DNA from 3 places in the Rhizobium sp. PP-F2F-G48 genome. Region 3 is predicted to be linked to each of the others. Evidence: predicted binding sites of a transcription regulator. Region 3 holds the regulator's gene; each other region holds the start of a gene.
The links. Region 3 encodes LexA, which represses DNA repair genes until DNA is damaged. Its sites were predicted from a motif close to TGTTCNNNNTGTGTTCNG; they were not measured.

Region 1: dnaE (DNA polymerase III subunit alpha) is a predicted target of LexA. The motif match lies at 6,358-6,375, and genes of this name have one in related genera.
Region 2: C8J36_RS08895 (PA0069 family radical SAM protein) is a predicted target of LexA. The motif match lies at 2,803-2,820, and genes of this name have one in related genera.

What each region holds. Positions count from the first base shown of each region.
Region 1 is NZ_SLVH01000002.1:317,503-327,970, reverse strand. It holds gene C8J36_RS06175 (ribonuclease J) at 1-1,273, shown strand, start outside; gene C8J36_RS06170 (DUF1467 family protein) at 1,427-1,696, shown strand; gene proS (proline--tRNA ligase) at 2,406-3,734, shown strand; gene C8J36_RS06160 (lipoprotein-releasing ABC transporter permease subunit) at 3,744-5,132, shown strand; gene C8J36_RS06155 (ABC transporter ATP-binding protein) at 5,146-5,832, shown strand; gene C8J36_RS06150 (VOC family protein) at 5,879-6,265, opposite strand; gene dnaE (DNA polymerase III subunit alpha) at 6,594-10,103, shown strand; gene C8J36_RS06140 (L,D-transpeptidase family protein) at 10,147-10,468, opposite strand, start outside.
Region 2 is NZ_SLVH01000003.1:203,722-214,189, reverse strand. It holds gene C8J36_RS08905 (LysE family translocator) at 1-431, opposite strand, end outside; gene C8J36_RS08900 (ribonuclease HII) at 696-1,385, opposite strand; gene C8J36_RS08895 (PA0069 family radical SAM protein) at 1,563-2,720, opposite strand; gene C8J36_RS08890 (glycosyl transferase) at 2,954-3,466, shown strand; gene moaB (molybdenum cofactor biosynthesis protein B) at 3,483-4,019, opposite strand; gene C8J36_RS08880 (4-(cytidine 5'-diphospho)-2-C-methyl-D-erythritol kinase) at 4,016-5,056, opposite strand; gene C8J36_RS08875 (tetratricopeptide repeat protein) at 5,066-6,895, opposite strand; gene C8J36_RS08870 (polyprenyl synthetase family protein) at 7,135-8,151, opposite strand; gene C8J36_RS08865 (DUF2007 domain-containing protein) at 8,261-8,485, shown strand; gene C8J36_RS08860 (methyltransferase) at 8,501-9,349, shown strand; gene C8J36_RS08855 (S49 family peptidase) at 9,439-10,314, shown strand; gene C8J36_RS08850 (hypothetical protein) at 10,351-10,468, shown strand, end outside.
Region 3 is NZ_SLVH01000001.1:990,764-1,001,231, forward strand. It holds gene glnA (type I glutamate--ammonia ligase) at 1-1,170, opposite strand, end outside; gene C8J36_RS04490 (P-II family nitrogen regulator) at 1,229-1,567, opposite strand; gene C8J36_RS04495 (NAD(P)H-hydrate dehydratase) at 1,935-3,422, shown strand; gene C8J36_RS04500 (DUF72 domain-containing protein) at 3,497-4,297, opposite strand; gene uvrA (excinuclease ABC subunit UvrA) at 4,353-7,274, opposite strand; gene C8J36_RS04510 (single-stranded DNA-binding protein) at 7,571-8,104, shown strand; gene lexA (transcriptional repressor LexA) at 8,365-9,081, shown strand; gene C8J36_RS04520 (hypothetical protein) at 9,392-9,697, shown strand; gene C8J36_RS04525 (hypothetical protein) at 9,967-10,287, opposite strand; partial or broken gene C8J36_RS04530 (transposase) at 10,466-10,468, opposite strand, start outside.

The DNA.
Region 1 (10,468 bases), on a different contig from region 3:
CCCGTTCGAGGTGGAGGCCGTCGGCGTCAATCACTCGATCCCCGAGCCGATGGCGCTCGTCATCCGCACGCCGCTTGGCAATCTCGTCCACACCGGCGACTGGAAGATCGACCATGCACCGTCGCTCGGTCCCTTGACCGATGGCGACCGGTTCACCGCCGTCGGCGACGAGGGCGTGCTGGCGCTGATGTGCGATTCGACCAATGCGCTCCGCGACGGTGTGTCGCCGTCGGAGGAAGAGGTGTCCACCAGCCTCGAGAAGGTCATTCGCGCCGCGGAAGGCCGTGTCGCGATCACGACGTTCTCGTCGAATGTCGGCCGTATCCGCTCGATCGCGAAGGCTGCGGCCGGCGCCGGCCGCGAGGTTCTGCTGATGGGCTCGTCCATGAAGCGCGTGGTGCAGGTCGCCCGCGACGTCGGACTGATGGAGGGCATTCCGCCCTTCATCAGCGAGGACGAATTCGGCTTCATCCCGCGTGATCGCGTCGTCGTCATCCTCACCGGCAGCCAGGGGGAGCCCCGCGCGGCGCTGGCGAAGATCGCGCGCGACGAGATGCGCAATGTCGCGTTCACCGCCGGCGACACCGTCGTTTTCTCCTCGCGCGCCATTCCCGGCAACGAGAAGGCGATCAACGAGATCAAGAACGGTCTGATCGAGCAGGGTATCCTGATCGTCACCGACAGCGACGCGCTCGTGCATGTGTCGGGCCACCCCCGCCGCAACGAGCTGAAGCAGATGTATCAGTGGATCCGTCCGAAGCTACTGGTGCCCGTGCACGGCGAAGCGGCGCACCTCGTCGGACAGATGGAGCTCGCGCTTCAGTCCGGTATTCCCAACGTGCCGCGTGTGCGCAACGGCGATATCCTCCGGCTCGCGCCCGGCATGGCCCAGGTCATCGGCGAAGCGCCGCACGGGCGCATTTTCAAGGATGGCGGTCTGATCGGCGATTTCCAGGAAATGGGCATCGGCGACCGCCGAAAACTGTCCTTTGCCGGACACGTCTCGGTCAATGTCGTGCTGGATGCCCGCTACGACTTCGCCTCCGATCCGATCGTCGTGCCGATCGGCCTGCCGGAGTTCGACGACGAGGGCGAGGACATGAACGACACGCTGTACGATGCCGTTCTCGGCGCGGTGGAAAGCATTCCGCGCGCGCGCCGCAAGGATCTCGTCATGGTTCAGGAGGCCGTGCGCCGCGCCATTCGCGGTACGGCCAACGAAGTCTGGGGCAAGAAGCCGGTCGTGACGGTCTTCATCAACCGCTTGTCCTGACGCCTCGCCGTCCTCTTGGACGGGTTGACGCTTCCTCGATCGAATGGCCCTCGCCGCAGATTATGCGTCGGGGGCCTTTTCGTGTCCATCCCGCTTCCAGCCGGGCAGGGTGCGGCGTATAAGGGCGGTCAGCCTCTCAACCGGGATGTCGCCATGCCGCTCTTTTCCGTCTTCGCCATCTATTTCATCATCTGGTGGATGACGCTCTTCATCGTCCTGCCGATCGGCCTGCGCACGCAGGCGGAGGAGAGCGATGTGGTGCCAGGAAGCGTCGAGAGCGCGCCGGCCCGGTTCCGGGCGCTGCGGATCTTCGGCCTGACGACGGCGCTTGCCGCGGTGATCCATGTCGTGTGGTACCTGCTGTCGGTGAAGCTCGGCTACGGCATCGATTCCATTCCGCAGTTCGCGCCCAAATTCTATTGAGGCTGGTGCGGGGGCAGGGCGGCCGGCGTTGACCTGAACACGCGGCAACCTGATGATGGTTTCGAGGGGGCGGCCGTTGCTTAACGGATTGGCATATACGCCACCAGCTGGCGGCTGGGCTGCAGCTTCAGGACGGACCGACCGTTCTCCGCAGGACAAAACGCATCGAGCTCTGCCGAAAAGCCAAAAAAAAACAAGGCCAGAAGCCTTGTTTTCTAAGCAATCGCGTGACCCGTAACCGTTACCGGTGGCAGCGTATGACCGCGCCTAAGATCTGATCCTCCCAAGACTTTTTCCGCGACGTCGACAAGAATTTAATCTTCCTGCCTGTTTTGTGGGCTGAAACTAACTGAATTCCGAGCAGGTGTCATCCGATTTTTTTGCATTTATGCTACAGTCCAGCAAAAAATATTCATTGACACACAACAGCCAATTGACGTTACTCGCGCTCCCGTTTTCCGCTTCCATATGTCGCACAATACGGCCTCGTGCCCTATGGCGCAGGCTCTTCGCGTCGCGGCTGCGGCACGGGTTTTCTTCCCGTCGCGAAGCGTTTAAGACCAGCCACTGGGATGGAGCCGGATTCGACCGTTCGCCGGCCATCATCCGTCTTTCGTCCATACGGCCCCGCACAAGGCAGATGCCGTAAGCAAACCTCATTTCGCCCGAATCCGTGTTTAGACGGAAGGCGCCACTCCGGAACCCGTTCATGCGTCTGTCCCGCTATTTCATGCCGATCCTGAAGGAAAACCCCAAGGAAGCGGAGATCGTCTCGCATCGCCTGATGCTGCGCGCCGGCATGATCCGCCAGCAGAGCCAGGGCATCTATTCCTGGCTGCCGCTCGGCAAGCGCGTGCTCGACAAGGTGAACGGCATCATCCGCCAGGAGCAGAACCGCGCCGGCGCCATCGAGCTGTCCATGCCGACCCTGCAGTCAGCCGAGCTTTGGCAGGAAAGCGGTCGCTACGACGACTACGGCAAGGAGATGCTGCGCATCAAGGACCGCCAGGAGCGTCCGATGCTGTACGGGCCGACCAATGAGGAGATGATCACCGACATCTTCCGTTCTTCGGTGAAATCCTACAAGAACCTGCCGCTGAATCTCTACCATATCCAGCTGAAGTTCCGCGACGAGATCCGTCCGCGCTTCGGCACCATGCGCTCGCGCGAATTCCTGATGAAGGATGCCTATTCCTTCGACCTGACGAAGGAAGGCGCCGAGCACGCCTATCGCAAGATGTTCACGGCCTATCTGCGGACCTTCTCGCGGCTTGGCCTGCGCGCCATTCCGATGCGCGCCGACACCGGCCCGATCGGCGGCGATCTCAGCCATGAGTTCATTATCCTGGCCGACACCGGCGAATCCGAAGTGTTCAGCCACCGCGACTTCGTGAACTTCGACATTCCCGCCGAGGACACGAATTTCGATGACGTCGCTGCGCTGCAGGCCGTGTTCGACCAGTGGACCTCCGTCTACGCCGCAACATCGGAAATGCATGACGAAGCGGCCTTCGACGCGATCCCCGAGGGCGAGCGCCTGTCGGCCCGCGGCATCGAGGTCGGTCACATCTTCTATTTCGGCACCAAATATTCCGAGCCGATGGGCGCCAAGGTTCAGGGCCCCGACGGCAAGGAGCATCTGGTGCATATGGGCTCCTACGGCATCGGCCCAACCCGGCTCGTGCCCGCGATCATCGAGGCGTCGCATGACGACAACGGCGTCATCTGGCCGGCCTCGGTCGCGCCCTTCGATGCGGTCATCATCAACATGAAGGCCGGCGACGCGGCATGCGACGCCGCCTGCGAAACCATCTATGCCGCGCTGTCCAAGGCCGGCATCGACACGCTCTACGACGACACCGACGACCGCGCCGGCACCAAGTTCGCGACGGCCGACCTGATCGGCGTTCCCACGCAGATCATCGCCGGGCCGCGGGCTGTTGCGGCCGGCGAGGTCGAGCTGAAGGACCGCAAGACCGGTGCGCGCGAGACCATGACCATCGAAGCTGCGATCAACAAGCTGACCGCTGCGAAATAAGGACCAGGCATGAGCGCCGCTTCCACGGACCCGAAACCGGCAAAGGCGTCGGCACCGCCGTCCCAGACCGGACTGAAGACAGCCTCGAAGGGCGCGCCGCCGAAGGAAACGCCGTCGAGCGGCAAGGCATCGAAGCCGGCCTCCAGCCGTGCCTTTTCAAGCTTCGAGCGGCTGGTGGCCTGGCGCTACCTGCGCTCGCGGCGCAAGGAAGCCTTCATCTCGGTGATCGCCGGCTTCTCCTTCATCGGCATCATGCTCGGCGTGGCCACGCTCATCATCGTCATGGCGGTGATGAACGGGTTTCGCACCGAACTCATTTCCCGCATTCTCGGCATCAACGGCCACATGATCGTGCAGCCGCTGGACGGCCCGCTCGACAATTATGCCGATCTCGCCACCCGCTTTTCCGGCATCAAGGGCGTCACCATGGCGATTCCGATGATCGAGGGGCAGACGCTGGCCTCCGGTCCGGGTGGCGCCGGCACGGGTGCGCTGGTGCGCGGCGTGCGCGCCGACGATCTTGCGAAGATGAAGTCGATTTCCGATCACCTGAAATCGGGCGATCTCACCGGATATGCCACCGGCGGCGGCGTGGCGATCGGCTCGCGCATGGCCGACCAGCTCGGCCTGCAGGCCGGCAGCACCATCACGCTGGTGGCGCCCGAAGGCGATGTGACGCCCATGGGCGTCAATCCGCGCGTCAAATCCTACACCGTCTCCGCGATCTTCGAGATCGGCATGTCGGAATATGATGCGTCGATCATCTTCATGCCGCTGGAAGAAGCGCAGCTCTATTTCAATGCGGAAGGCATCGCCCAGTCGATCGAGCTTTTCGTCGAAAACCCCGACCTCGTCGACAGCCTGCGGCAGCCGGTGGAGCAGGCCGCCCAGAGGCAGGTGCTGATCAGCGACTGGCGCGACCGCAACAAGACCTTCTTCTCGGCCCTGCAGGTCGAGCGCAACGTGATGTTCATGATCCTGACCCTGATCGTGCTGGTGGCCGCGCTCAACATCGTCTCGGGCCTCATCATGCTGGTGAAGGACAAGGGCAGCGACATCGCCATCCTGCGCACGATGGGCGCGACATCCGGCGCCGTCATGCGCATCTTCTTCATGACCGGCGCGGCCATCGGCATCGTCGGCACGCTGGCGGGCGTCGCCCTCGGCGTCGTCGTCTGTCTCAACATCGAATCGATCCGCCAGTTCTTCTCCTGGATCTCGGGCACGACGATCTTCAATCCGGAACTCTACTTCCTCAGCCAGCTGCCGGCGGACATGAACCTCGGCGAGACCGTCGCGGTCGTTGGCATGGCCATCGGACTGTCGTTTCTGGCAACCATCTTCCCCGCCTGGCGGGCCTCGCGACTGGATCCCGTCCAGGCGCTGCGTTACGAGTGACAGGAACGAAATGATGGCCCCTCGCGTGGCACTAGAGCTTTCCGGCGTCGAGCGCCATTACAGCCAGGGCGAACAGGCGCTCTCGATCCTCAAGGGCGCGGATTTCCGCCTGCTCGGCGGGCAGACGGTCGCGCTGGTCGCCCCCTCCGGCACCGGCAAATCGACGCTGCTGCACCTCGCCGGTCTGCTGGAGCGGCCCGATGGCGGCGAAGTCTCGATCAATGGGCGCGCCTGCGGCACTCTCAGCGATCCCGAGCGCACGGCCATCCGCCGCAACGAGATCGGCTTCGTCTACCAGTTCCACCATCTTCTGCCGGAATTCACGGCGGTCGAAAACATCATGATGCCGCAGCTGATCGCCGGCCTCTCCAAGAAGGAAGCGCGCGAGCGGGCTTCGGCCTTGCTCGACTACATGCGCATCGGTCATCGCGCCGACCATCGCCCGTCGGAACTGTCGGGCGGCGAGCAGCAGCGCGTGGCGATCGCCCGGGCCGTGGCCAATGCGCCCTTCGTCCTGCTGGCCGACGAGCCGACCGGCAATCTCGATCCCGAGACGGCCGGCTATGTCTTCGAAGCGCTGAAGGCCCTGGTCAAGCAGTCGGGCCTTGCCGCGATGATCGCCACGCACAATTACGACCTGGCCTCCAAGATGGACCGGCGGATCACGCTGCAGGACGGCAAGGTCGTCGAACTGGAATGACGCGAACTGGAACAAGGCGAACTGGCATGAGGCGCGGCGCGCGGCCTTAAACGGCCGCGTGGCAGACGGCCTCGATGTTGTGGCCATCCGGATCGAGCACGAACGCGCCATAATAATGTTCATGATAATGCGGCCGCAGTCCCGGCGCGCCATTGTCGCGCCCGCCGGCCGCAATCGCTGCGGCGTAGAAGGCATCCACGCGCTCGCGGCTCTCCGCCGCAAAGGCCACGTGCAGGCTGCCGGATATCGCTTCGCCGCTGCTGATCCAGAAGAACAGGCTGCCGGGCGTCCCGTAGCCGAGATGCGACGCCTTGCCGGTCATCTCCACGGTCACCGCCATCTGCCGCGTGATGCCGAGCGGCGCCAGCGCCGCGTCGTAGAAAGCGGCGGCGCGCGCGAAATCGCCGACGGGAAAGCCGATATGGTCGAGCATGATGGTCTCCGTTTCAAGGTTGAGAGCTGCGCCGAGTCGGCTGGAATTTCTTAACCATCGCCGAAAATCCGCCCTTGATCAAGGAACAAAAAGAGTACATAAAAAGAACATAACCAAAAGGAGAACGCCATGTCCGACTTCCTTCGTGATCTCGCCGCACTGACCTCCGTCGCCATGTTCATCGCCAGCTTCTCCATTCTGCTTCTCGGTCTCTAGCACCTCGTCCTCTGTCCGCCGGACAAGTTCCGGGGGAGAAACGCGACGCCCTTGTCGCTTCGCGCGCCTGAAACGCGTATGCTCTCATCTCATGCAAGAGTCGGAGTGACCTATGGCGGATGCAGGCGGAAGCTTCGCGGGCGGGACGGGCAATGGCGACAAGCCGGTGGCCCAGTTCGTCCATCTGAGAACCCATTCGGCGTTCTCCCTGCTCGAAGGCGCTTTGCCGATCAAGAAGATCATCGGCAAGGCGGTGGTCGACGCCCAGCCGGCGATCGGCATCGCCGATACCAACAATCTGTTCGCGGCGCTCGAATTCTCGCTGAAATGCATGGATGACGGCATCCAGCCGCTCATCGGCTGCCAGCTGTCGATCGACATGGAAGACGAGGTGGAAGGCGAGAAGCGCGGGCACGCCCAGCACCTTGCCAAGCTTCCCGCCATCGTGCTCATCGCGGCGACGGATCAGGGCTATGTCAATCTGGTGGATCTCGTCAGCCGGGCCTATCTCGGCGGGGAGGGGAACCAGAGCGTCCGGATCGGCCTTTCCTGGCTGAAGGAGATCGGTACCGACGGGCTGATCGCGTTGACGGGTGCGAGCGGCGGGCCGATCGACATGGCGATCCGCTCGGGGCATGCAACGCTCGCCGAGGCGCGCACGCGCTGCCTGATGGAGCTCTTCGGCGATCGTCTCTATATCGAACTGCAGCGGCACGGACGCTACGACAAGCGCCACGAAAACCGGGTGATCGATCTTGCCTACCGGCTGGAGCTGCCGCTGGTCGCGACCAACGAACCCTTCTTCCCGACGCCTGGCGATTATGACGCGCACGACGCCCTGATGGCCGTGGCGCACAATGCCATGGTGTCCGACGACACGCGCTTTCGCCTGACCCCCGACCATTATCTCAAGAGCCGGCAGGAGATGGCAAAACTCTTTGCCGATCTGCCGGAGGCGCTCGACAACACGATCGAGGTGGCGCGTCGCTGTACCTTCGTCCTGAAGACGCGGGCGCCGATCCTTCCCCGCTTCACCGGCGCATCCGACGATCCGGCGGAGGCCGAGCGGGCGGAAACGCGCGAGCTTCGCCGCCAGGCGATCGAGGGTCTGGACGAGCGGATGCAGAAGCTTGGCCTGTCGCCGGGCTATAGCGAGACGGATTATCGCGAGCGGCTGGATTTCGAACTCGGCGTCATCGAGCGCATGAAGTTTCCGGGCTACTTCCTGATCGTTGCCGATTTCATCAAATGGGCCAAGCTGCAGGATATCCCGGTCGGCCCCGGCCGCGGCTCGGGTGCGGGCTCGCTCGTTGCCTATGCCCTGACGATCACCGACGTCGATCCCCTGCGCTTTTCGCTGCTGTTCGAACGCTTTCTCAATCCGGAACGCGTGTCGATGCCCGACTTCGATATCGACTTCTGCCAGGACCGGCGCGAAGAGGTCATCCGCTACGTGCAGGCGAAATATGGCCGCGAGCAGGTGGCGCAGATCATCACCTTCGGCTCGCTGCAGGCGCGCGCCGCGCTGCGGGACGTCGGCCGCGTGCTGGAAATGCCGTATGGCCAGGTCGACAAGATCTGCAAGATGGTGCCGAACAATCCGGCGAACCCGGTCACCCTCGCCAAGGCCATCGAGGACGAGCCGCGCTTCCAGGAGGAGGTCGACAAGGAGCCCGTCATCGGCCGCCTGCTCGATATCGCCCAGAAGATCGAGGGGCTCTACCGCCACGCATCGACCCATGCCGCCGGCATCGTCATCGGCGACCGGCCGCTGTCGAAGCTGGTGCCGATGTACCGCGATCCGCGCTCCGACATGCCGGTGACCCAGTTCAACATGAAGTGGGTCGAGCAGGCCGGCCTCGTGAAATTCGACTTTCTCGGCCTGAAGACGCTGACCGTGTTGAAGACCGCCGTGGATTTCATCGCCAAGCGCGACATCCATGTGGCGCTGGAAGCCTTGCCGCTCGACGACGCCAAGACCTACGAGATGCTGTCCAAGGGCGACACGGTCGGCGTGTTCCAGGTGGAAAGTGCGGGCATGCGCAAGGCGCTGATCGGCATGCGGCCCGACTGCATCGAGGACATCATCGCGCTGGTTGCGCTCTATCGGCCCGGCCCGATGGAGAACATCCCCGTCTACAATGCGCGAAAGCATGGCGAGGAAGAGATCGAATCGATCCACCCGACCATCGACTACCTGCTGAAGGAGACGCAGGGCGTCATCGTCTATCAGGAACAGGTGATGCAGATCGCCCAGGTTCTCTCGGGCTATTCGCTCGGCGAGGCCGATCTTCTGCGCCGGGCCATGGGCAAGAAGATCAAGGAGGAGATGGACAAGCAGCGGGCGCGTTTCGTCGATGGTGCGGTGAAAAACGGCGTGTCGAAGCCGCAGGCCGACATGATCTTCGACCTGCTCGCGAAATTCGCCAATTACGGCTTCAACAAGAGCCATGCGGCGGCCTATGCGATCGTCTCCTACCAGACGGCCTATCTGAAAGCGCACTATCCGGTCGAGTTCCTGGCGGCGTCCATGACGCTCGATATGGGCAACACGGAAAAGCTCGTCGACTTCCGTCAGGATGCCGGCCGTCTCGGCATCACCGTCGTTCCCCCCTCCGTCCAGACCTCGTTCCGCCGGTTCGAGACGGGCGACACCTGCATCTTCTACTCGCTCTCGGCCATCAAGGGCGTGGGCGAGGCAGCCGTGGATCATATCGTGGCGGTGCGGGGCGAGACCCCGTTCAAGAGCCTCGAGGATTTCTGCCTGCGCATCGACCCGAAGCTGCTGAACCGCCGCGTCTTCGAAAGCCTGATCTTCGCCGGTGCCTTCGATGGCTTCGGCTATGACCGGGCGCAGCTGAGCGGTGGTCTCGACCGGATCCTGGGCTTTGCGCAGCGTGCGCTCACCGACAAGGTGAGCGGTCAGAGCGACATGTTCGGGGCCGGTGCGGCCACGGGGCCGGAAAAGATCAGCCTGCCGGATTTCACGCCCTGGCTTGCCTCGGAGAAGCTGCAGCGGGAATTCCAGGTGCTCGGTTTCTACCTGTCGGCCCATCCGCTCGACACCTATAACGATCTCCTGGCAAAGATCCGCTGTCAGACCTTTGCCGATTTCGCCCTGTCGGTGAAAAAAGGCAACACGGCCGGGCGTCTGGCCGGTACCGTCACCTCGAAGCAGGAGCGGAAAACGCGCACGGGCAACAAGATGGGCATCGTCACCTTCTCCGATTCGTCGGGGCAGTTCGAAGCCGTCCTGTTCTCGGAGATGCTGCAGCAATATCGCGACCTGCTGGAGCCGGGGAAATCATTGGTGATGACCGTGCAGGCGGAGGAACGGCCGGAAGGCATCGGCCTGCGCATCCAGACCCTGCAGTCGCTGGAGGAGCGTTCGTTCCAGATGCAGAAGGCGTTGCGTGTCTATGTCCGCGACAGCGGTCCTCTGCGCTCGGTTGCGACGCATCTGAACACGAAGGGCGACGGGCAGGTGTCCTTCATCATCGTCAAGGACAATGGCCAGCGCGAGATCGAAGTGGAGCTGGGCGACACGTACCGGATCTCCGCGGAGATCGCCGCCGCCCTGAAGACGGCGCCCGGCGTCATCGACGTCGAGCTGATCTCTTAGACCTGTCGACTGCGGGTTTAACCGGATGGGAGGCGGTCCCGCGTCAGCCTTTGGCAGGATGCGTGATGGTCACGAAGTCGGTTCCGCGCCCGGTCTCCGGGCCGAGACCCATGTCGGAAACGGTGAGCGAGGAACCGGGGGCGAGGAGGTCCTCGACCTTCTCCCGCAAGTCGTCCGTCATCTGGATGCGGTCGAGCACGCGCGTTGCCGCGTTATAGGCAAAGGCGTCATCGTCGGTCGTGATGCCCAGACGCGATTTCATCCCCTTGGGAATGACGTTGTCGAGCGAGAGAGAAAACCAGCTGCCCTTGCCGGTCGCAGCGTCGATGTCCTGAAACTGGTAGAAGTGGGCGCCGAGTGCGATC
Region 2 (10,468 bases), on a different contig from region 3:
GCCGTGAACGTCGTCCCCACCACGTTCGGCAGCAGTGCGAGATAGAACAGCGGCATCTTCGGATTGCCGAGGTTGAGGGCAATGCCTGTGCAGAAGACGGCGGCGAGGCTGCCGCGATCGGAGACCGCCTGCATCTGCGGGAGCTGCGGCGGCGCGGTCCAGAGCCGGAGACCCATCCAGACGAGATAGGCGGCGCCTGCAAACCGCAGCACCGTCATCAGTGTGCCCATCTCGGCTGCGAGCACCGAGAGCCCGAAGCCGGCCAGCGACAGGAAGACGAGGATGCCCGCGACGGTGCCCGCGCCATAGGCAAGGCCCGAGGCGGGACCGTGGGAGATCGTCCGCAGCACGATCGTCATATTGTCCGGCCCGGGGCTGGCCGCGAAAACGAAGAAGGTCAGGGCGAAAGCGGAAAGCGTGACGGCATCCATGTCGATCTCCTCGGGCGGCGGGACTGCCGCGGGACCGAGGCTAGGCAGAAAGAGCCTTTCCTGCAATGAGAAGATGCAGACGCTCTGCGGTCATGACGAAGCCAAAGCCCGGCAAAATGGCGACAGGATGGCCGCGTCGGCCGTCTCCGCCGGCCAAACGGCGCTCATGCGAAAGCCGAGACGCACGCGTGGGTAGGGATTGGCTGCACGCCGCGCGCCCGCTCATTCGCCCGATCCAAAACCTGCGACGCATCGTCTTCCGGGCTATGGCAGTTCGACCAGCACGATCTCCGCAGCGCTGTCGTCGGGTCGCAGCGGCCGAAAGGTCATGCGATGCAGGCGGCAGGGGCCGTGCAGCGTGATGGCGCTGCGATGACGCGCGGTGGCATAGCCGGCATGCAGGGCGAAGCCATAGCCGGGAAACACACCGTCGGCTCGGGTCATCATCCGGTCGCGCGCGACCTTGGCGACGATCGAAGCCGCGGCGATGGAGAGCGACCGGGCATCGCCCTTGACGACGGCGCGGCCTTCGCAGGCCAGCCCCGGCGGCACGTCGCGCCCATCGGCAAGAACCAGGGCCGGCCGCCGATGCAGGCCGCAGACCGCGCGCCGCATGGCGTCGAGGCTCGCCTTGCGGATGTCGGTGCCGTCGATGCGGGCCGCACCCGAGGAGGCGATGGAGACGGTGGAGGTCGCAAGGATTTCCGCAAACAGGACTTCGCGCCGCTGCGCGGTCAATTGCTTGCTGTCGTTCAGCCCGTCCGGAATGCGTTTCGGGTCGAGGATGACGGCGGCGGCGACCACGGGGCCGGCAAGCGGCCCCCGCCCGGCCTCGTCCGTGCCGGCGACCGGCCACAGGCCTTCCCGCTTCGCGGCCGTCTCCAGGCTGAAATCCGGCGTGAGGCGGATGTCGAAGAGAAGCGGGGAATCGGTCGTGGTGGTGCGGCGTGCCATGGCGGCAGGGTCGCACGAGAGGCCGATTCCCCGCAAGGCCCCCAGGAGATGCGGCGGCGCCTGGGGGCGGAAGACCGGCAACGTTGCGGACGCCGCCGGTCTCGAGTGACCGCATGGTACGAGGGACATGCGGTCCCATTCAGCATCCGGCGCGTACCGGACGAGGAGGACGGGTCGTCAGAGCAGCGAGAGCTGCACGCCCGTTCCGAGCGGCGGCACGAAGATGTCGCAGTTCAGCGCCCGCCGGTTGGTGTTCAGCTCCAGCCGCTTGGCCGCGAGGTCGAAGCGCCGGCCGATCTGCCAGGCATAGGGGCCGGCACCCTTCATCCGCTTGGTGAAGTCGGCGTCGTAATCCTTGCCGTCGCGCATCGAGCGCACCAGCGACATGACATGGCGGTAGCGATCCGGATAATGCTGCAGAAGCCAGTCGCGGAAGAGCGGACTCACCTCCAGCGGCAGGCGCAGGAGAACATAGCTCGCCTCGGTGGCACCCGCCGCCTTGGCGGAATCGAGCACCCGCTCGATCTCGTGATCGTTGAGCGCGGGAATGACCGGCGCCATCAGCACGCTGGCCGGAATCCCCGCCTCCGACAGCTTGCGGATCGCATCCAGCCGCTTTTCCGGCGTCGAGGCGCGGGGCTCCATCAGCCGGGCGAGCTTGCGGTCGAGCGTCGTCACCGACAGGCCGACGCGGGCGAGACCCTTCTCCGCCATCGGCGCGAGGATATCGAGGTCGCGCAACACCATCGCCGACTTCGTGACGATCATCACCGGGTGATCCGCCGCCTTCAGCACCTCCAGGATCTGGCGCATGATCCGCCATTCCTTCTCGATCGGCTGATAAGGGTCGGTATTCGTGCCGATGGCGATCGGCTTCACCTTGTAGCCGGGCTTGGCGAGTTCCCGCTCCAGCAGTTTCGCCGCATCGGGCTTGGCAAACAGCCGCGCCTCGAAATCGATGCCGGCCGACAGGCCCATATAGGCATGGGTCGGCCGGGCAAAGCAGTAGATGCAGCCATGCTCGCAGCCGCGATAGGGATTGACCGAGCGGTCGAACGGGATATCCGGCGACTCGTTGCGCGAAATGATCGTGCGCGGCTTTTCCACCTGCACCTCGGTCTTGAACGGGGGCAGATCCTCGAGCGAGTTCCAGCCGTCATCCTCGGTGCTGCGGCTCACCGGCTCGAAACGGCCGGAGGCGTTCACGCCCGCGCCACGCCCGCGGCGACGATCCACGTCGATGCGAAGGCCGCTCTCGACCATCAGTGCGTCGGCCACATCGGCCCGATTGCCGGGCGCAAAGGCGCCCTGCCTTACATGGGACAGATCGTTCATGGGACACTCCGGGGACATGGGCGACCCGACTTTCGCCAAATCGCCATGTCGTTCTCTCTGGTCTTATTGCTATCGCCAAAATGAGAACAATGCAAGAACAAATCCGAGAGGACGCCGCTCTCGGCTCTCGTGGCAGCCGCCTGCCGCCCGCCGATTCATGATGAACGGAGGGAATCTGCCGGTCGATCCTCCGCTTTCATGGCAATCCTGTGTGCAATGCGGTAGGAACGGCGATGCTCACGATCCTGATGGAAACCCACGATAGCGAGACGAGGCTGGCCCAGTCCCTGGCCGCGCTGGTGGCCGGTGCGGTGGAAGGTCTCGTCAGCGACGTCATCATCCTCGATCACGGCTCGCGCGATGCCTCGCAGCGGGTTGCCGATGCCGCCGGCGCGCGCTTTCTGACCGAGTGGGACATGGCGGACGTGATCGGCTCGGCGCGCGGCGAGTGGCTGCTGCTGATCGAGCCGGGCGCCTGGCCGCTCGGCCGTTGGGTGGACGAGATCGCCGAGCATATGGCGATCGGCCGCGGCCCCGCACGCTTTTCCGCCTCCCGCCGGCATCGGCGGCCGCTTCTGGCGCGGTTGGCGTCGCGCCGCCCGCCGCTCGAGCAGGGCTTTCTCATCAAACGCGTGCAGGCGGCCGGCATGGCGAGACCCGGCATGACGATTGCCGATTTCGTCACCCGCCGCGGCGTCCATCGTCTGTCGAGCGAACTCATGCCCGCCTGGGCCTCGGGTCGTTAGAAAGCGGCGCGCGCCGTCACCGCTTCAGGTGTTCGTCCAGCCGCGGCATGATCTCCACGAAATTACAGGGGCGGTGGCGCAGGTCGAGCTGTTGGCTGAGAATTCCGTCCCACGCGTCCCGGCAGGCCCCGGGCGAACCCGGCAGCACGAAGACGAAGGTGGCGTTCAGCACGCCGCCGGTCGCCCGCGACTGGATGGTCGACGTGCCGATCTTTTCATAGGAAATGCGATGGAAGATGGCGGAGAAGCCGTCCATCCTCTTGTCGAACAGCGGCTCCAGCGCCTCCGGCGTCACGTCGCGGCCGGTAAAGCCGGTGCCGCCGGTGGTGATCACGACGTCGATGCCGGGATCGAGGCTCCAGGCGGTCACCTGGCCGGCGATGGCATCGCGGTCGTCCGGCACGATGCCGCGGGCGGCAAGCGTGTGGCCGGCCTCGGTCAGGCGCGCGACCAGCGTATCGCCGGATGTGTCGGTGTCCGGCGTCCGCGTGTCGGACACGGTGAGGACCGCAATGGAAACGGGCACGAAGCTGCGGGCGGTGTCGATCGTCATGGTGTCGTGGTCCTCTCGGCGGCGGCCGGGTCCGAGCCCCGCGTGGTGCAGGACAGGAGATACCAGTCCGGATGGGCGTTGCGGATGCGCTCCGCGGCGAGATCGCGCGTTTCCCTGTCGAGAAACAGCCCGAAACAGGTGGCGCCGGAGCCGGACATGCGGGCAAGGGCTGCGCCCGCGTCCCAAAGTGCCGCCCGCGCGCGCCCGATCACCGGCACCAGAGACAGGGCCGGCGGCTCCAGATCGTTGCGCGTTTTCGCAAGCGCCGAAATCCAGTCCGCGGGCGTGGCGAGACGGTCGGGCAGCGCCAGCGGCGGATGGGTCTTTTCGGTCAGCGCGCGGAAGACGGCAGGCGTGGAGACCGCGACACCCGGATTGACCAGCAGAGCCGGAAATTCGGGCAGGCCGGAAACGGGCGTGATCGCCTCGCCGATCCCCCGCGCGATCAGCGGCCGGCCGGTCAGGCACATGGGCAGGTCGGCCCCGAGCGACAGCCCCAGCGCGGCCAGATCCAGTGAGGCCAGATCCCGTGCAGCAGAATCCGGATCGCTCTCCGGCGCCTGTCCCCAGATCCGCCGGAGCCCGGTCAGCGCGGCCGCCGCATCCGCCGAGCCGCCGCCGATGCCCGACGCGACCGGAAGGTTCTTTTCGAGATGCAGCGCGACCGGCCCGCAGGGCAGGGCGAGCGCGGCCAGCCGGATGCGCAGAAGGTCGCGCGCCTTCAGCACGAGATTGCCGCTTTGGCCCTCGGCCTCCACCGGCACATGGCCGGCAAACGGGCCGGAAACGGTGAAGCTGTCGGCCTCTACTGCGGCCAGAGACAGGCGGTCGCCGGCATCCGTAAAGGTCACCAGGCTTTCGAGCAGGTGATGGCCGTCGGCACGCTGGCCGACGACATGCAGCGCGAGATTGATCTTTGCCGGCGCCGCAAGCACCAGCGGCACGCGGGCGCCCCGTTCCGCGGCAAAGACGTGGGTCGCGGACGCAAGGATGGCCGACGCATCGGAAGCGGCCGGCATGCGAGGCGTGTCAGCCACGGGCCGGTATCAGGACTTCTTGCCGGGAACCGTCACTTCCGGCGGCTTCGGCTTGCCCTCGGCCTCGGCGGCTGCGGGAACCTTGGCCTCCACCGGCGGCAGGCCATTCTCGATCTTCGCCTTGATCTTGGCGATCTCGTCGTCTTCCGGCTTCAGCTCCAGCGTCTGGTTCCACTGGAACACGGCTTCCAGCTTGCGGCCGACGCGCCAGTAGGCATCGCCCAGATGGTCGTTGATGGTGGGGTCGCCGGCCATCAGCTCGGCGGCGCGCTCCAGCTCGGCCACGGCCTCGTCGAACTGCCCCAGGCGGAAATAGGCCCAGCCGAGCGAATCGACGATGTAGCCGTCATCCGGCTTCAGGTCGACGGCGCGGCGGATCATGTTCAGCCCCTCTTCGAGGTTGATGTTCTTGTCCACCCAGGAATAGCCGAGATAGTTCAGCACCTGCGGCTGGTCGGGGTTCAGCTCCAGCGCCTTCTTGAAGCTCGGCTCGGCCTTTTCCCATTCCTTCAGGCGCTCATAGGCGATGCCGCGCTGAAAATAGATCGACCAGTCGCTGCGCTTGGGCACCGGGCCGACGATCTCGACGGCCTTGTCGTAGGTGACGGCCATCTCCTTGTAGTCCTTGGCGTCCGAAAGCACGCTGCCATAGGCGACGTAGCTGCGGATGTCCTTCGGATCGAGGTCGATCAGTTCGCGCAGATGCTTCTTGGCATCGTCCACCTTGCCGACTTCGGCAAGCGCCAGACCCAGCTGCATTTCCGACAGGCGGCGCATCGGCGAGCCCTGCGGCACCTGCTGATAGAGCGCGATGGCCCGCTCCGGCTTTTTCAGCGTCTCGGCGATGCCGCCGAGCATCACGAGGATGTCGGCACTGTCGGGATCGAGCGCGCGCGCCGTCTGCAGGTAGAGCGAGACGATGTCTTCCGCCCCTTCGCGATTGAGCGCGGCACCGACGGAGAACAGCACGGCGGCGGCGCCCTGGCTGGCGTTGCGGACCTGCTGTTCCTGCGGCTTGCCGTCCTCGATGCTTTTGCGCAGCGCATCGAGCGGAGCGTAATTGTTGACGAAGTTCTGCCCGAGCGAGATCGTGTCGAGCGCCTTCTGCTTGTTGCCGTCGGTCGCTTCCAGCCGTGCGAGCGCGATGATCGAGCGGATGAACGTGTCCGGCGCCGCACCGCCGCCATTGCGGTCGGTCACGGCCTCGTTGAACTTGGTGCGCGCGGTCTGCTTGTCGCCGGCCGCCAGCGCGATCGCGCCCTGCTGGTAGTTCTTGAAGATGGCGAACCAGTCCGGGCCCTTCATGTCCTGGATCATGGCGATGGCGTCCTTGGGCTTGCCCTGTCCGGCCTTCGCCCAGGCCAGAAGCAGCCCGTTCATCATCCGGTCGAGATCGTTCGGCCCGGAATATTTCAGGATCTTCTCCGCGTTGCGGAATTCCCGTCGGCTGATCGCATCGACGCCGCGCACGACGGTGGTGATCCGCTCGACCGAGTCATCGGTCTTCAGCTCGTTCGCGATCTTCACGCCTTCGGCGAAGTTGCCGTTCATCAGCGAGGTGATCATCAGCCGCTGCTTCACCTCGACATTGTCGGGCTCGAATTCCAGCGCCGTCCGGTAGAGCTTGGTCGCGGTGTCCAGATCGTGATCGACGTCGGCCGTGCGGGCCGCGAGGAACGATCCGGAAAAGCTGTTGACGGAGTTCACGTCGAAGGGCTTGGCGGCGGCTTCCGTCGCCGGGGCCTTCGCCTCTTCCGCGAGCGCCGGGCCGGAGACGAAGCCGGCAAGCGTCAGAAACGCCACGCTGGTGAGCATCCGAAGAATATGTTTTTGCCGCATGACAAGCCTTTCGTTTCGGATGCGCCGCGCAAGCGCCTAACCGGAATCAGTTCTGTAGTGATAACGCAGTCCGCGCAGAACCGGAATTGCGCCCGGCGCAGAACCGAAATTGCGTCCAGCCGGGGTCGGCTCCCTTCGAGAGCATCACCCTTGGTTGCGGCAGGCTTGGCAAGACAGAATGGCTTTTTTGGCGCACGCCGCCAGAAATCGCCCATCCTGCTCGACCTGCATCACCAGCGTCAGTTCACCCGGTCGATGCAGAAGTCGATGACCTCCAGCAGCGCATCCTTCCACGGCGAGGCGGGAAGGGGGGCGAGCGCATCGCGCGCAATCATGCCGTAGTGCTTGGCCCTTGCGATCGTGTCGGTCAGCCCGCCATAGCGCGTGATCAGCCCCATGGCGTGTTCTAGGTTCGCGTCACTGGCATTGCCGCCCTCGATCGCGTCCTTCCAGAACGCACGCTCCTCCGCCGTTCCGCGCCGGTAGGAGAGGATGACCGGCAGGGTGATCTTCCCCTCGCGAAAATCGTCGCCGACATTCTTGCCGAGATCGACCGATTTGCCGCCGTAATCGAGAACGTCATCGACCAGCTGGAAGGCAAGGCCGAGGTTCATGCCATAGGATTTCAGCGCGTTGCGCGCCGAGCGGTCGGTCTTGGCGACGATCGGGCCGACTTCGGCGGCGGCGGCAAAGAGCGCGGCGGTCTTGGCGCGAATGACGGCGAGATAGTCGTCCTCCGTCGTTTCCATGTTCTTGGCGACGGAGAGCTGCAGCACTTCGCCTTCGGCGATCACCGAGGCGGCCGTCGAGAGAACGTCGAGCGCATCGAGCGAGCCGACCTCGACCATCATCCGGAACGCCTGGCCGAGCAGGAAGTCGCCGACGAGCACGCTGGCCTGGTTGCCCCAGATCATCCGTGCCGTGGACTTGCCGCGCCGCAGGTCGCTCTCGTCCACCACGTCGTCGTGCAGCAGGGTTGCCGTGTGCATGAACTCGACGCTGGTCGCGAGCTTGACATGCGCATCGCCCTTGAAGTCGAACATGGCGGCGGAGGCCAGCGTCAGCATGGGACGAAGCCGCTTGCCGCCCGACGAGATCAGGTGGTTGGCAACCTCGGGAATCATCTCGACATCCGAACCCGCCTTGGCCAGGATCAGCTGGTTGACCCGCTCCATGTCGGCTTTGGTCAGATTGACCAGCGGCTGCACCGAGGCCTGTTTGTTCTTGCCGTCTTCCAGCGGTATCACGACGCCCAAGGCGAAGCACTCCTGTTCAAGCTATTCTTCTGAGAATAGAAAGGGGGGGCTTTCGCGGCAAGTGGCGATTTGCCCCAGGGCACCGACGAATGGGAAAAAAGCGAGCCAGATGAAAGAATTGATCCGTACCAACGACGCCGTCGTCCTCTCCTTCGCCGAAAGCCTGATGCGCGACGCGGGCATCATCTGCTTCATCGCCGATCAGGGCATGAGCATTCTCGACGGTTCGCTCGGCCTGCTGCCGCGCCGCCTGATGGTTCAGGGCGAGCGCGCCGACGAGGCAAGGACCATCCTCTCGGATGCGGGCCTCGCCGCAGAACTCCGGGATCGATGAGGCGCGGGGCCGCTCATGACGCTTGAGAAATCTCCCGATCGCACGTCCGTTGATCCCACAGAAACGGCCCTGACGGCCGAGCCGGCCGTTGCGGCCGGGGAGACGGTGGACAGCTTTCACCGCGGTCGGTTTCACCTGGTCCAGCCGCTCGGCCGCGGCCATCGTGCCGGCATGGATGCGATGCTGCTCGCAGCCCTCGTGCCCGATCCGGGTTCGACGCCGATCAAGGTCGCCGATCTCGGGGCCGGCGCGGGTGCGGCCGGCATGGCGGTGGCCGTCCGGGTGGCCTCGGCGCAGGTGCTCCTCGTGGAGCGGGCGGCCGAGATGGCCACCTTCGCCCGCCGCAGCCTCGCCCTTCCGGGAAATGCCGCCTTCGCCGACCGTCTCGACGTGCTGGAGGCCGATGTGGCCCTGTCCGGGCGTGCGCGGGTCGAGGCCGGTCTGCCGAGCGATGTCTTCGACCATGTCGTCATGAACCCGCCCTTCAACAATGGCGCCGACCGCCGGACGCCGGACGCCCTGAAGGCTGCGGCCCACGCGATGAACGACGGGCTGTTCGACGCCTGGCTCCGCACGGCCGGCGCGATCCTGCGTCCCGGCGGGCAGGTGTCGCTGATCGCGCGGCCGGAATCGATCGGCGAGATCGTGGCCGCCTGCGGACGCCGCTTCGGTGGCCTGGAGATCACGCCGCTCCTGCCGCGGGCCGGCGAAAACGCGGTGCGCATCCTCGTCACCGGCATCAAGCAGTCCCGCGCGCGCCTCTCTCTGCGCGCGCCGCTCGTCATGCATGGCGAGGGCTCCCATGCCTTCCTGGCCGAGGTGGACGATCTCAACAATGGGCGCGCCTTCTACGCCCGCCGCTGAATTTCCCGTGATCCCGTGGGCCGTGCCATTGCGCCGGCCGGGCCAGTGCCTACATCCGGAAGAGATGACATGCGGAAAAGGAGACGGATTTGGCCGGTTTCATCAAGAGGTTGCTGCCGAAGCGCTTTCGCAGGCAGGGTGTGACGATCCCGGTCGTTCGCCTGCACGGGGCGATCATGGCCGGCGGCAGCGCCTTCCGGCCAATGCTCAACATTGCAGCCGTCGCGCCGCTTCTCGAACGCGCCTTTGCCGACAAGGACGCGCCGGCCGTCGCCATCGCCATCAATTCGCCGGGCGGCTCGCCGGTCCAGTCCCGGCTGATCTACCAGCGCATCCGCGATCTCGCGGTGGAAAAGAACAAGCGCGTCCTCGTCTTCGTGGAGGACGTCGCGGCGTCTGGCGGCTACATGATCGCGCTCGCCGGTGACGAGATCATCGCCGATCCCACCTCCATCGTCGGCTCCATCGGCGTCGTCTCCGGCGGCTTCGGCTTCACCGAGCTGCTCGACAAGGTCGGCATCGAACGCCGCATCTACACGGCTGGCGAAAACAAGGTGATGCTCGATCCCTTCCAGCCGGAAAAGGAAAAGGACGTCGCCTATCTGAAAAGCCTGCAGCAGGAGATCCACGGCGTCTTCACCGGCATGGTGAAGGCACGACGCGGTCACCTCCTCACCGACGACGGCGAAATCTTCTCCGGCCTGTTCTGGACCGGCGAGCGCGCTCGCGCCCTCGGCCTGATCGACGGTCTCGGCGACATGCGCGGCGAACTCAAGCGCCGCTACGGCGAAAAGACGGAACTGCGGCTGGTCAGCGCCTCGCGCGGCCTGCTCGGACGCCGCCAGCCGGGTGTCGCTGTCGCAAGCGGGCTTGCGACGGGCGCAAGCGCGCTTGCGCTTTCCGCCGTCGCCGGTCTTGCCGAAGCGGCAGAAGAAAAGGCATTATGGGGCCGGTTCGGTCTCTAGGGACAGGCCGCACCCCGTCTCCCTCTGGAACCCAAGATGCCGCAACTCATCCTCCTCCTGATCGTCGCCGCCATCGCCTGGTTCGGCTACCGCAAATTCGTGCTCGACGCCGAACGCCTCGCCCGCCAGCGCGAACGCGTGCGCAAGCAGCAGC
Region 3 (10,468 bases):
GCCGGGATGGATCTTGTTGCGGATGCCATCGAGACCGGCCATCAGCATGGAGGCGAAGGCCAGATAGGGATTTGCCAGCGGATCGGGGAAGCGGACTTCGACACGCTTCGACTTGGCGCCGGAGCCGAAGGGGATGCGGCAGGAGGCCGAGCGGTTGCGGGCGGAATAGGCCAGCAGAACAGGAGCCTCGTAGCCCGGAACCAGACGCTTGTAGGAGTTGGTCGTCGGGTTGGTGAAGGCATTGATGGCCTTGGCGTGGCGAATAATGCCGCCGATGTAGAACAGGCAGTTTTCCGAAAGGCCGGCATATTCGTCGCCGGCGAAGGTCGGCTTGCCGTCCTTCCAGATCGACTGGTGCACATGCATGCCCGAGCCATTGTCGCCGAAGATGGGCTTCGGCATGAAGGTCGCCGTCTTGCCGTAGGCGTTCGCAACCTGGTGCACGACGTATTTGTAGATCTGGATCTGGTCGGCGCTGCGAACCAGCGTGTCGAATTTCACGCCGAGTTCGTGCTGCGCAGCCGCCACTTCATGGTGCTGCTTCTCGACCGTCACGCCCATTTCCGACAGAACGGTGAGCATTTCCGAGCGCATGTCCTGGCAGCTGTCGATCGGCGGGACGGGGAAGTAGCCGCCCTTGACGCGCGGACGGTGGCCAAGGTTTCCGGTGTCGTAGGCCGTGTCGTCGTTCGACGGCAGTTCTGAGGAATCGAGCTTGAAGCCGGTATTGTAGGGGTCGGCCTTGTAGCGGACGTCGTCGAAAATGAAGAACTCCGGCTCGGGGCCGACGAAGACGGTGTCGCCGATACCGGACGACTTCAGATAGGCTTCCGCCTTCTTCGCCGTTCCGCGCGGGTCGCGATTGTAGGCCTCGCCCGAGATCGGATCGAGGATGTCGCAGACCACGACCATGGTGGACTGGGCGAAGAACGGGTCCATATGCACCGTGGCCGTATCCGGCATCAGCACCATGTCGGACTCGTTGATGGCCTTCCAGCCGCCAATGGACGAGCCGTCGAACATGACGCCATCGACGAACATGTCTTCATCGACGCAGGACACATCCATCGTCACGTGCTGAAGCTTGCCCTTGGGATCGGTGAATCGAAGGTCGACGAACTTGACGTCGTTTTCCTTGATCTGCTTGAGGATGTCGCTCGCAGTCGTCATATCGGAGATGTCCTTCCCTGTCGGTTATAGGCCGCCGCGCGAATGCGGCGGCGTGAAATCAGATGGCGTCGACGCCGGTTTCGCCCGTGCGGATTCGGATGACCTCTTCCACGTTCGAAACGAAAATCTTGCCGTCGCCGATCCGCCCTGTCTGGGCGGCCTTGCGGATCGCCTCGATGACGGCATCTGCATTCTCGTCGGCGAGAACCACTTCGACCTTCACCTTAGGCAGAAAATCCACGACATATTCGGCGCCTCGATAGAGTTCGGTATGGCCCTTCTGCCGTCCGAAACCCTTGGCTTCCGTCACCGTAATACCCTGGAGCCCGACTTCCTGAAGGGCCTCCTTCACTTCATCCAGCTTGAATGGCTTGATGATCGCCTCGACCTTTTTCATGAGAAAATGTCTCTCCGCTTCTCCCGTTGGAACAGGGGAATCCCCGCTCGCCCCACCATATGCATTTAGCATGCCATGTCTTCAAAATCTCGACGCATTTGCCTTTGGTGTGCGTGGATCGGAAGCGGTTTTTCTCGTTCCGCGCCAGTATTGCAGGAGAATGCCTATTTCTTGTGAAATGCGAGCGGTTTACGGCAATTTGATGCACTGCGAGACGAATTTGACCGGTTTCAGCATGATATTTGAGCGCCAAATATATGCAGATGCTCAGGAATTGGTCAACACGCATTCCTGTGAGACGCTTGATTTCCAGCTTTCGCCTCTGCAGTGTAAGAGCAGGATCACGCATTTTTGCGGAGGTGGCAAGATGGGTTTCGAGACGAGCATGGCAACCTGGATCGTGACCCCGGAGGACATGGGAAAGGTGGACGCGGCGGCCGCCGCATCCGGCCTCTCATCCTTCGGCTTGATGCGCGCCGCGGGCTACGCGGTCGCCGCCGCCGCGCTGCGGCATTATCCCGATGCGATCCGCTTCGTCTGCCTCTGCGGCCCCGGCAACAACGGCGGCGATGGGCTCGTCGCTGCGGAAGCGCTGGCCGACAGCGGCGCAAGCGTTGCGGTGTTTCTCCTGCAAGGCGCCTCACGCTCCAGCGGAGATGCCGCCACCGCTTTCGCGCACCTCTCCGTCGCCGGCCAGGCCATCGCCGACTATGTCCCCAGCACGGGCGATGTCGTCATCGACGGTCTGTTCGGCGCGGGACTCTCGCGTGCCGTTTCGGCTGAGGTCGCCGATTTGATGAAGGCGGTTACCTCTGCGGGACTGCCGGTCGTCGCGATCGATCTGCCATCCGGGATCGATGGGAGATCCGGCAACGTGCTCGGGGCGTGCTTTCAGGCGTCGCATACGGTCACGTTCATGACCCGCAAGCCAGGACATATTCTCCTGCCGGGACGGTCCGCCTGCGGCGCGCTCGAGGTTGTCGATATCGGCATCCCCAGGCGAATCCTGCAAGCGCATCGGCGTGCGATTGCGGAGAATACGCCGGCGCTTTGGGCGGATGCCGTGAAGGCGCTCGATCCGTCGGCGCACAAGTACCGTCGGGGGCATCTCGTCGTCTTCTCCGGTCCGGCGAACAGCAGCGGCGCTGCGCGGATGAGCGCGACGGCGGGCCTCTCCTCGGGTGCCGGTCTCGTCACGATGGTCGCGTCATCGGAGGCGATGCCGACGCTTGCCGCGCATCTGACGGCGGTCATGCTGAAGCCCGTCGATAGCGAGGCGATGCTGCACGATCTCCTCGACGACGAGCGCCTCAACGCCTTCGTGCTCGGGCCGGGCTTTGGCGATGCCGAGCGGGCCCGGATGATCGTTGCAGGCCTCTGCGAGCGATCGCTGGTACTCGACGCGGATGGCATCACCGCCTTTCGCGAGGATCCGCAGGCTCTTTTCGCGGCTTTCCAAGGCCCGGTTCGTCTCGTCCTGACCCCGCATGACGGTGAATTCGCCCGTCTTTTCCCGGATCTCGGGTCGGACGAGACGCTCTCCAAGATTGATCGCGCGACAGAGGCGGCCCGGCGCAGCAATGCTGTCATCGTCCTCAAGGGCTCGGATACCGGCATCGCCGCCCCGGATGGCCGGGTCGCGATCAACGCGAACGCCCCGCCCTGGCTCGCAACGGCCGGCTCGGGCGATGTACTCGCCGGCATGATCGGCGCGCATATGGCGCAGGGCATGCCCGCCTTCGAAGCCGCGGCCAGCGCCGTTTGGCGTCACGGCGCTGCCGGGCAAACGGCGGGCGAGGGGATGACGGCCGAAGACCTGCTCCGTGCGATCAGGCCGCTGCCGCACAGACCATAGCGGTCAGACCATAGCGCTCAGACAAGCAGCGAAAACGCTGACAAGACATAGGCTCGCAGCCGGATCTCTTCCTGCTAAGCGAAACGTTTCTGCAATTCGATCGCGCCCCTGGGTGCGTTGACCTTGCCCTCGTGTATGAAGAAGGCGAAGACGTCTCGCGGATGGTGTGGCAGGGGATCGGCCAGCAAGGGCAATCCTTCCGCAACACCGCCGGATCTCCAGGTTTCGAGGCGGGCCTGCCATTGGGAGAGGCGCTTTTCGTCGTAGCAGGTCTCGATATCGTCGCTGCCCGTCTGCAGACGTGCATAGACGAAATCAGCGCTTACGTCCGCGAGCAGCGGATATTCCGCGTGATCGGCGCAGACGATGGCGACGTTGTGCCGTCGCGCCATATCGACGAATTCCGGGGTCTGAAACGAGATGTGGCGCACCTCGATGGCGTGCCGCAGGGCAAGCCCGTCCTGCTTTTCCGGCAGAAGCGCCAGAAAAGCCTCGAAATCGGCAGCATCGAACTTCTTCGTCGGCATGAACTGCCAGAGGATCGGCCCGAGCTTGGCGCCGAGTTCGGTCAGGCCCTGCCCGAGGAAACGGGCAATCGACTCCCCGGCATCCGCCAGCACCTTCTTGTTGGTCGCAAAGCGGCTCGCCTTCAGCGTGAAGACGAAATCATCCGGAACCTCCGACGCCCATTTCGCAAACGTCTCCGGCTTTTGCGAGCTGTAATAGGTCCCGTTGACCTCGATCACCTGCAGCGCCTTGCCGGCAAACTCCAGCTGCCGCTTTTTCGCAAGCCCCTCGGGATAGAACGTCCCTTCCCAAGGATCGAACGTCCAGCCGCCGATGCCGACACGGACCTTACCCATCTTACCGTTCATGATGCCAACTCATCGCCTAATCCCTCTTCCTTCGCCCAATTCCCTGCCTCGCGGATTACTCGGCCGCGACAGCTTTGCGGACGGGACGACGCTCCAGCAACTCCTTCAGGAAATGGCCGGTATGCGACCGCTTCTCCTTGACGATCTGCTCCGGCGTGCCCTCGGCCACGACCTGCCCGCCACCATCGCCGCCCTCCGGACCGAAATCGAGTATCCAGTCGGCGGTCTTGATGACCTCCAGATTGTGCTCGATCACGACGACGGAATTGCCCTGGTTGACGAGTTCGTGCAGCAGTTCCAGCAGCTTCGCCACATCATGGAAATGCAGCCCCGTCGTCGGCTCATCGAGAATATAGAGCGTGCGCCCGGTCGAGCGCTTGGACAGTTCCTTGGCCAGCTTGACGCGCTGCGCTTCGCCGCCCGACAGCGTGTTGGCCTGCTGACCGACCTTGATGTAGCCGAGCCCGACCTCGTTGAGCGTTACGAGCTTGTCGCGCACCGCCGGCACGGCTGCAAAGAACTCGACGCCTTCCTCGACCGTCATGTCCAGTACGTCCGCGATCGACTTGCCCTTGAAGGTCACATCCAGGGTTTCGCGATTGTAGCGTTTCCCATGGCAGACATCGCAGGTGACGTAGACATCCGGGAGGAAGTGCATCTCGATCTTGATGACGCCATCCCCCTGACAGGCCTCGCAGCGACCGCCCTTCACATTGAACGAGAAGCGTCCGGGCTGGTAGCCCCGGGCCTTTGCCTCCGGCAGCCCCGAAAACCAATCCCGGATGGGCGTAAAGGCGCCGGTATAAGTGGCAGGGTTCGAGCGCGGCGTCCGGCCGATCGGCGACTGGTCGATATCGATGACCTTGTCGATATGTTCGAACCCGTCGATGCGGTCGTGATCGGCCGGAATTTCGCGCGCGCCCATCACCCGTCGCGCCGCCGATTTGTAGAGCGTTTCGATGAGAAAGGTGGACTTGCCGCCACCGGAGACGCCCGTCACGGCGGTGAAGACCCCGAGCGGGATGGACGCCGTGACATTCTTCAGATTGTTGCCGCGGGCACCGACGACGGTCAGTTCCTTTTTCTTCTTCGGCTTGCGCCGCTCGGCAGGCACCGAGACAGAAAGGTCGCCCGAGAGATATTTGCCTGTCAGAGAAGTAGGGTGATCGATGATCTCCTGCGGCGTGCCGGAAGCCACGACCTGGCCGCCATGAATGCCGGCAGCCGGACCGATATCGACAACATAGTCGGCCGTCAGAATCGCGTCTTCGTCGTGCTCGACCACGATGACGGTATTTCCAATGTCGCGCAGATGCCGCAGCGTATCGAGAAGGCGCGCATTGTCACGCTGATGCAGGCCGATCGACGGCTCGTCCAGCACGTAGAGCACGCCCGTCAGGCCCGATCCGATCTGCGAGGCGAGCCGGATGCGCTGGCTTTCGCCGCCCGACAAGGTACCGGAATTTCGCGAAAGACTGAGGTAATCCAGCCCGACATCGTTCAGGAAGCGCAGGCGATCGCGAATCTCCTTCAGGATCCGAACGGCAATCTCGTTCTGCTTCTCCGTTAGGCGGGCGGGCAGATCCTCGAACCAATCCCGCGCGACGCGGATCGACATGTTCGTCACCTCGCCGATTTGAAGCCGGTCGATCTTGACGGCCAGCGCCTCGGGCTTCAGCCGGAAACCTTTGCAGGCCGGGCAGGGGGCTGCCGACATGTAACGCTCGATCTCCTCGCGCGCCCAGGCCGATTCGGTTTCTTTCCAGCGCCGTTCGAGGTTGGGGACGATCCCTTCGAACGTCTTCGTGGTGTTGTACGAGCGTGCGCCATCCGCATACTGGAACACGATCTTTTCGTCCGTCCCGCGCAGGATCGCCTTTTTCGCAGCATCCGACAGATCCGCCCAGGTGCTGCTCAGCTTGAAGCCGAACGCCTTGCCGAGCGCTTCCAGCGTTTGATTGTAGTAAGGCGACGACGATTTGGCCCAGGGGGCGATCGCCCCGTTTTTCAGGGTCCGATCGTGTTCCGGAACGATGAGGGCCTCGTCGATCTTCTGCTGACTGCCGAGGCCGTCGCAGGTGGAGCAGGCACCGAACGGATTGTTGAAGGAAAACAGCCGCGGTTCGATCTCGGAAATCGTGAAGCCGGAGACGGGGCAGGCGAATTTCTCCGAAAACAGCACCCGCTCATGCGTCTCGTTGAGCGATTTGTTCGCGGAGCCGCCGGCCGAGGTCTCCTTCTCGGGCAGAGGCTTGTCGGCAAATTCGGCTATCGCAAGACCATCGGCCAGCCTGAGCGATGTTTCCAGACTGTCGGCCAGCCGCGCAGCAATATCGCCGCGCACGACCAGGCGATCGACCACCACATCGATATCGTGCTTGTATTTCTTGTCGAGCGCGGGGACATCGGCGATCTCGTAGAACTGGCCATCGACCTTGACGCGCTGAAAGCCCTTTTTCATCAGCTCCGCGAGTTCTTTCTTGTACTCGCCCTTACGGCCCCGGATCATCGGCGCGAGGATGTACAGGCGAGCGCCTTCCTCCATCGCAAGGATACGGTCAACCATCTGGCTCACCGTCTGGCTCTCGATTGGCAGCCCGGTCGCCGGCGAATAGGGGACACCGACGCGCGCGAAAAGAAGGCGCATATAGTCGTAGATCTCCGTCACCGTTCCCACGGTCGAGCGGGGGTTCTTCGACGTCGTCTTCTGTTCGATCGAAATTGCGGGCGAAAGACCTTCGATCAGGTCCACATCCGGCTTCTGCATCATCTCCAGAAACTGGCGCGCATAGGCCGACAGGCTCTCGACGTAGCGCCTCTGCCCTTCCGCATAGATCGTGTCGAAGGCGAGCGACGATTTTCCCGACCCGGAAAGGCCGGTCATCACGATCAGTTTGTTGCGCGGGAGATCGAGGTCGATACCCTTGAGATTGTGCTCCCGCGCACCGCGGATCGAGATGGTCTTGAATTCGCTCATGGTCAAACGCTCTGTATGGGGACGAAGCCCTTACTTAAGATCAATACTTCATATGTCGACCCGGCCTCGGGCGAAACCGCAATTCGAACGTCCCGGTCCGGGCAGGCTCGTTGAGCATCGGAAGCCCGGCGCGTGCATGGTTGACAGGATCATAACGAAGAATTAGAACAAATAAAGAACAAATTTGCAAACTGTTGTGGATTGCCGCGGGTCGAGGGCGAAAAGCCAGATCCAACAGCGTAGGCTTTGCGCACATTGCGGGACGTTGGGCCGCTTTCAGGAGACAGGACAAAGAGATGGCTGGTAGCGTAAACAAGGTGATCCTCATCGGAAATGTCGGGGCGGACCCGGAAATCCGGCGGACGCAGGACGGAAAGCCGATCGCGAACCTGCGCATCGCCACGTCCGAAAGCTGGCGCGACCGAAATTCGGGCGAGCGACGCGAGAAGACCGAGTGGCATACGGTCGTCGTTTTCAACGAGGGCCTGTGCAAGGTCGTCGAACAATATGTGAAGAAGGGCGCCAAGCTTTATCTCGAAGGCGCCTTGCAGACACGCAAATGGCAGGACAAGGACGGCAACGACCGCTATTCCACCGAAGTGGTGCTTCAGGGCTTCAATTCGACGCTGACCATGCTGGATGGCCGTGACGGCGGCGGCGGTAGTGGTGGTGGAAACCGTGGGAGTTCGGATTACGGCGGGGGCAGCGGACCGAACTATGGCGACGATTTCGATCGTCCGGCCCAGTCGTCCGGCGGTCGTTCGGGCGGCAGCACCGGCGGGGCGAGCGGTGGCTTCTCGCGCGATCTGGATGACGACATTCCGTTCTGATTCCGTCTTGGACACCGAGTGTCAAATAGCCTTTTCGCCGTTGCGAGCCTGCTTGCGACGGCGTTTCTTATTGCCGGAGCGATGAACGCTGATCTCAAGGTCTGTCCTTTCGGAAAGGACCTCGCCGCAAGCAACGCATCTGAACGAATTCGCCTTTTCGTCGATGAACGGTTCACTTCGGCGGAATGGCACTTGCAGAACACATGAGGAACATATAACACTGTTCTTGCTTTGTTTCGTGACTTTGGAGTCGTTTGATCATGCTGACCCGCAAGCAACAGGAATTGTTGATTTTCATTCATGAGCGCATGAAGGAATCGGGTGTTCCGCCATCGTTCGACGAGATGAAGGATGCTCTGGAACTGGCCTCCAAGTCCGGCATCCATCGGCTGATCACGGCGCTCGAAGAGCGTGGCTTTATCCGGCGCTTGCCAAACAGGGCGCGGGCGCTCGAGGTGATCAAGCTGCCGGACGCCTATCTCGCGTCGACACCGCCGAAGCGGGGGTTTTCACCGAGCGTCATTCAGGGAAGTCGCCCGTCCTCTGTCCCGGAAACACCGGCGAAGGCTGCCATTGGCGTCGGAAACGATAACAGCGTCTCCGTTCCTGTCATGGGTCGGATTGCTGCCGGCGTGCCGATTTCCGCTATCCAGAACAACACGCATGACATTGCCGTTCCCGCTTTCATGCTCGGCAGTGGCGAGCATTATGCGTTGGAAGTTCGGGGGGACTCGATGATCGAAGCGGGCATTCTCGATGGCGATACCGTCATCATCCGGAGTGCGAACAGCGCCAGCCCGGGCGAGATCGTCGTGGCCTTGGTCGATGACGAAGAGGCGACCTTGAAACGCTTCCGCCGCAAGGGAGCCTCTGTCGCTCTGGAGGCGGCCAACCCGGCCTATGAGACGCGGATTTTCGGACCGGACCGGGTCAAGGTTCAGGGAAAGCTTGTCGGCTTGATCCGCCACTACCAGTAAAAAGGATATGGTTTCCGGCGAGGGGTGGCCGATTGGAGGCGTCGGTCTCCAGGGCAAGCATCGGTTTTCCTCGTCCTGAATTCCTCGTCCTGTCCGCTTCGATAGTGACCTCGCGCCGTGCATTTCATCAATGCGCGGTTTGCTTGTTTCTCATGGTGCGGCCTTCTTTCTGTTGCTTTCGTTCGACAAGGATGGAGGCGGGGATTGCTATTCTCGAAACCGTTGGGGAGGCGAAGAGGATACGAGAAGCGGATGCAGGCACTCGGCTCGCGAGATCCAGCGGCACGCGTTTTTCAGAGAAATCTGCACGATGGAGAAGCAGACGGAACTGCTTGCGGACATCGGCGTTAACCGGCCGAACACTGCGGAGACCGAGATGCCGGGAACATTGGAAAGTTTTGAAGTCCTGGTCTTCGACGATCGCGAAGGCGAGATTTCGCTATCCGATCGACCATTGAGCATCAAGACCGCCGATGAAGCCCGCGCTTTGGCCAGTCGTCTTGCACGCGGACATGCGGGCACGGCAGTCGTCTCAAGGCGGGGCAACACAGCGATTGGCGAAGCCGGCCCAGCCCTCGTTCTTGAGCAGCATGGTCGGATCGGCGATTTCGACTGAAGATCGCTGATAAAGGATCGCTGGCAATGGCGCCGTACCATCTCTTTTCAAGCGCAGACCGTGCGCAAAGGATCACGCTATGAGAATGATTTTCGTCGGGATGCTAGCATCCGTCCTTAGTATCCTCGTGATCAAGTACGCCAACAACGATCTCGGCAATGGCGTTCCCATGACGACAGTTGGAGCAGCCAGCTCACTCTAAAGCCCAACGTCTGTCTGGCTGCTTCCACTATTGTTGATTCCGGCATCTTTCGGCACAACGGCGTCCGCTATTCGTGAATGGTATAGGATCCCATCTCGCACAGGTTTTGCTTGTCTTCAGTCGTCGCCAAGTCTGACCCCTCCTCGAACTCGAACCGCATGTCGTAGTCGCAAACGTCGCGTCCGTCCGCGATCGTCAGTTCGATCGTCTCGCCAGGACTGAGCACCTGCTCTCCGAAGACGTCCCTCTCCCAGTCGCTGACGCCGACGGGTGACGTGTAGAATCGCGTGAGAACCGATTGCGTACCGTTCTTCAGCGTGAAGACAAGATCTTCCGCTTGCGCGGGGTTTGACAAGAAGGTGGCGCTCACCAAGAGGGCGCCTGCCATGCAGTTTTTTGTGATCATGTCGTTCAGTCTCCTCCCCAGGAAATTCGATTGCGTCCGTTCGAGTACGCTAATCGAAGAATAGCGAAGGCCTCATCACTTTCAATCGATTTGTCGCGCACCTGTCCGAGATGACGGCTTTCCTTTTTTGGCATTGCACTAGGCTCAGGACTCATAAAATTCA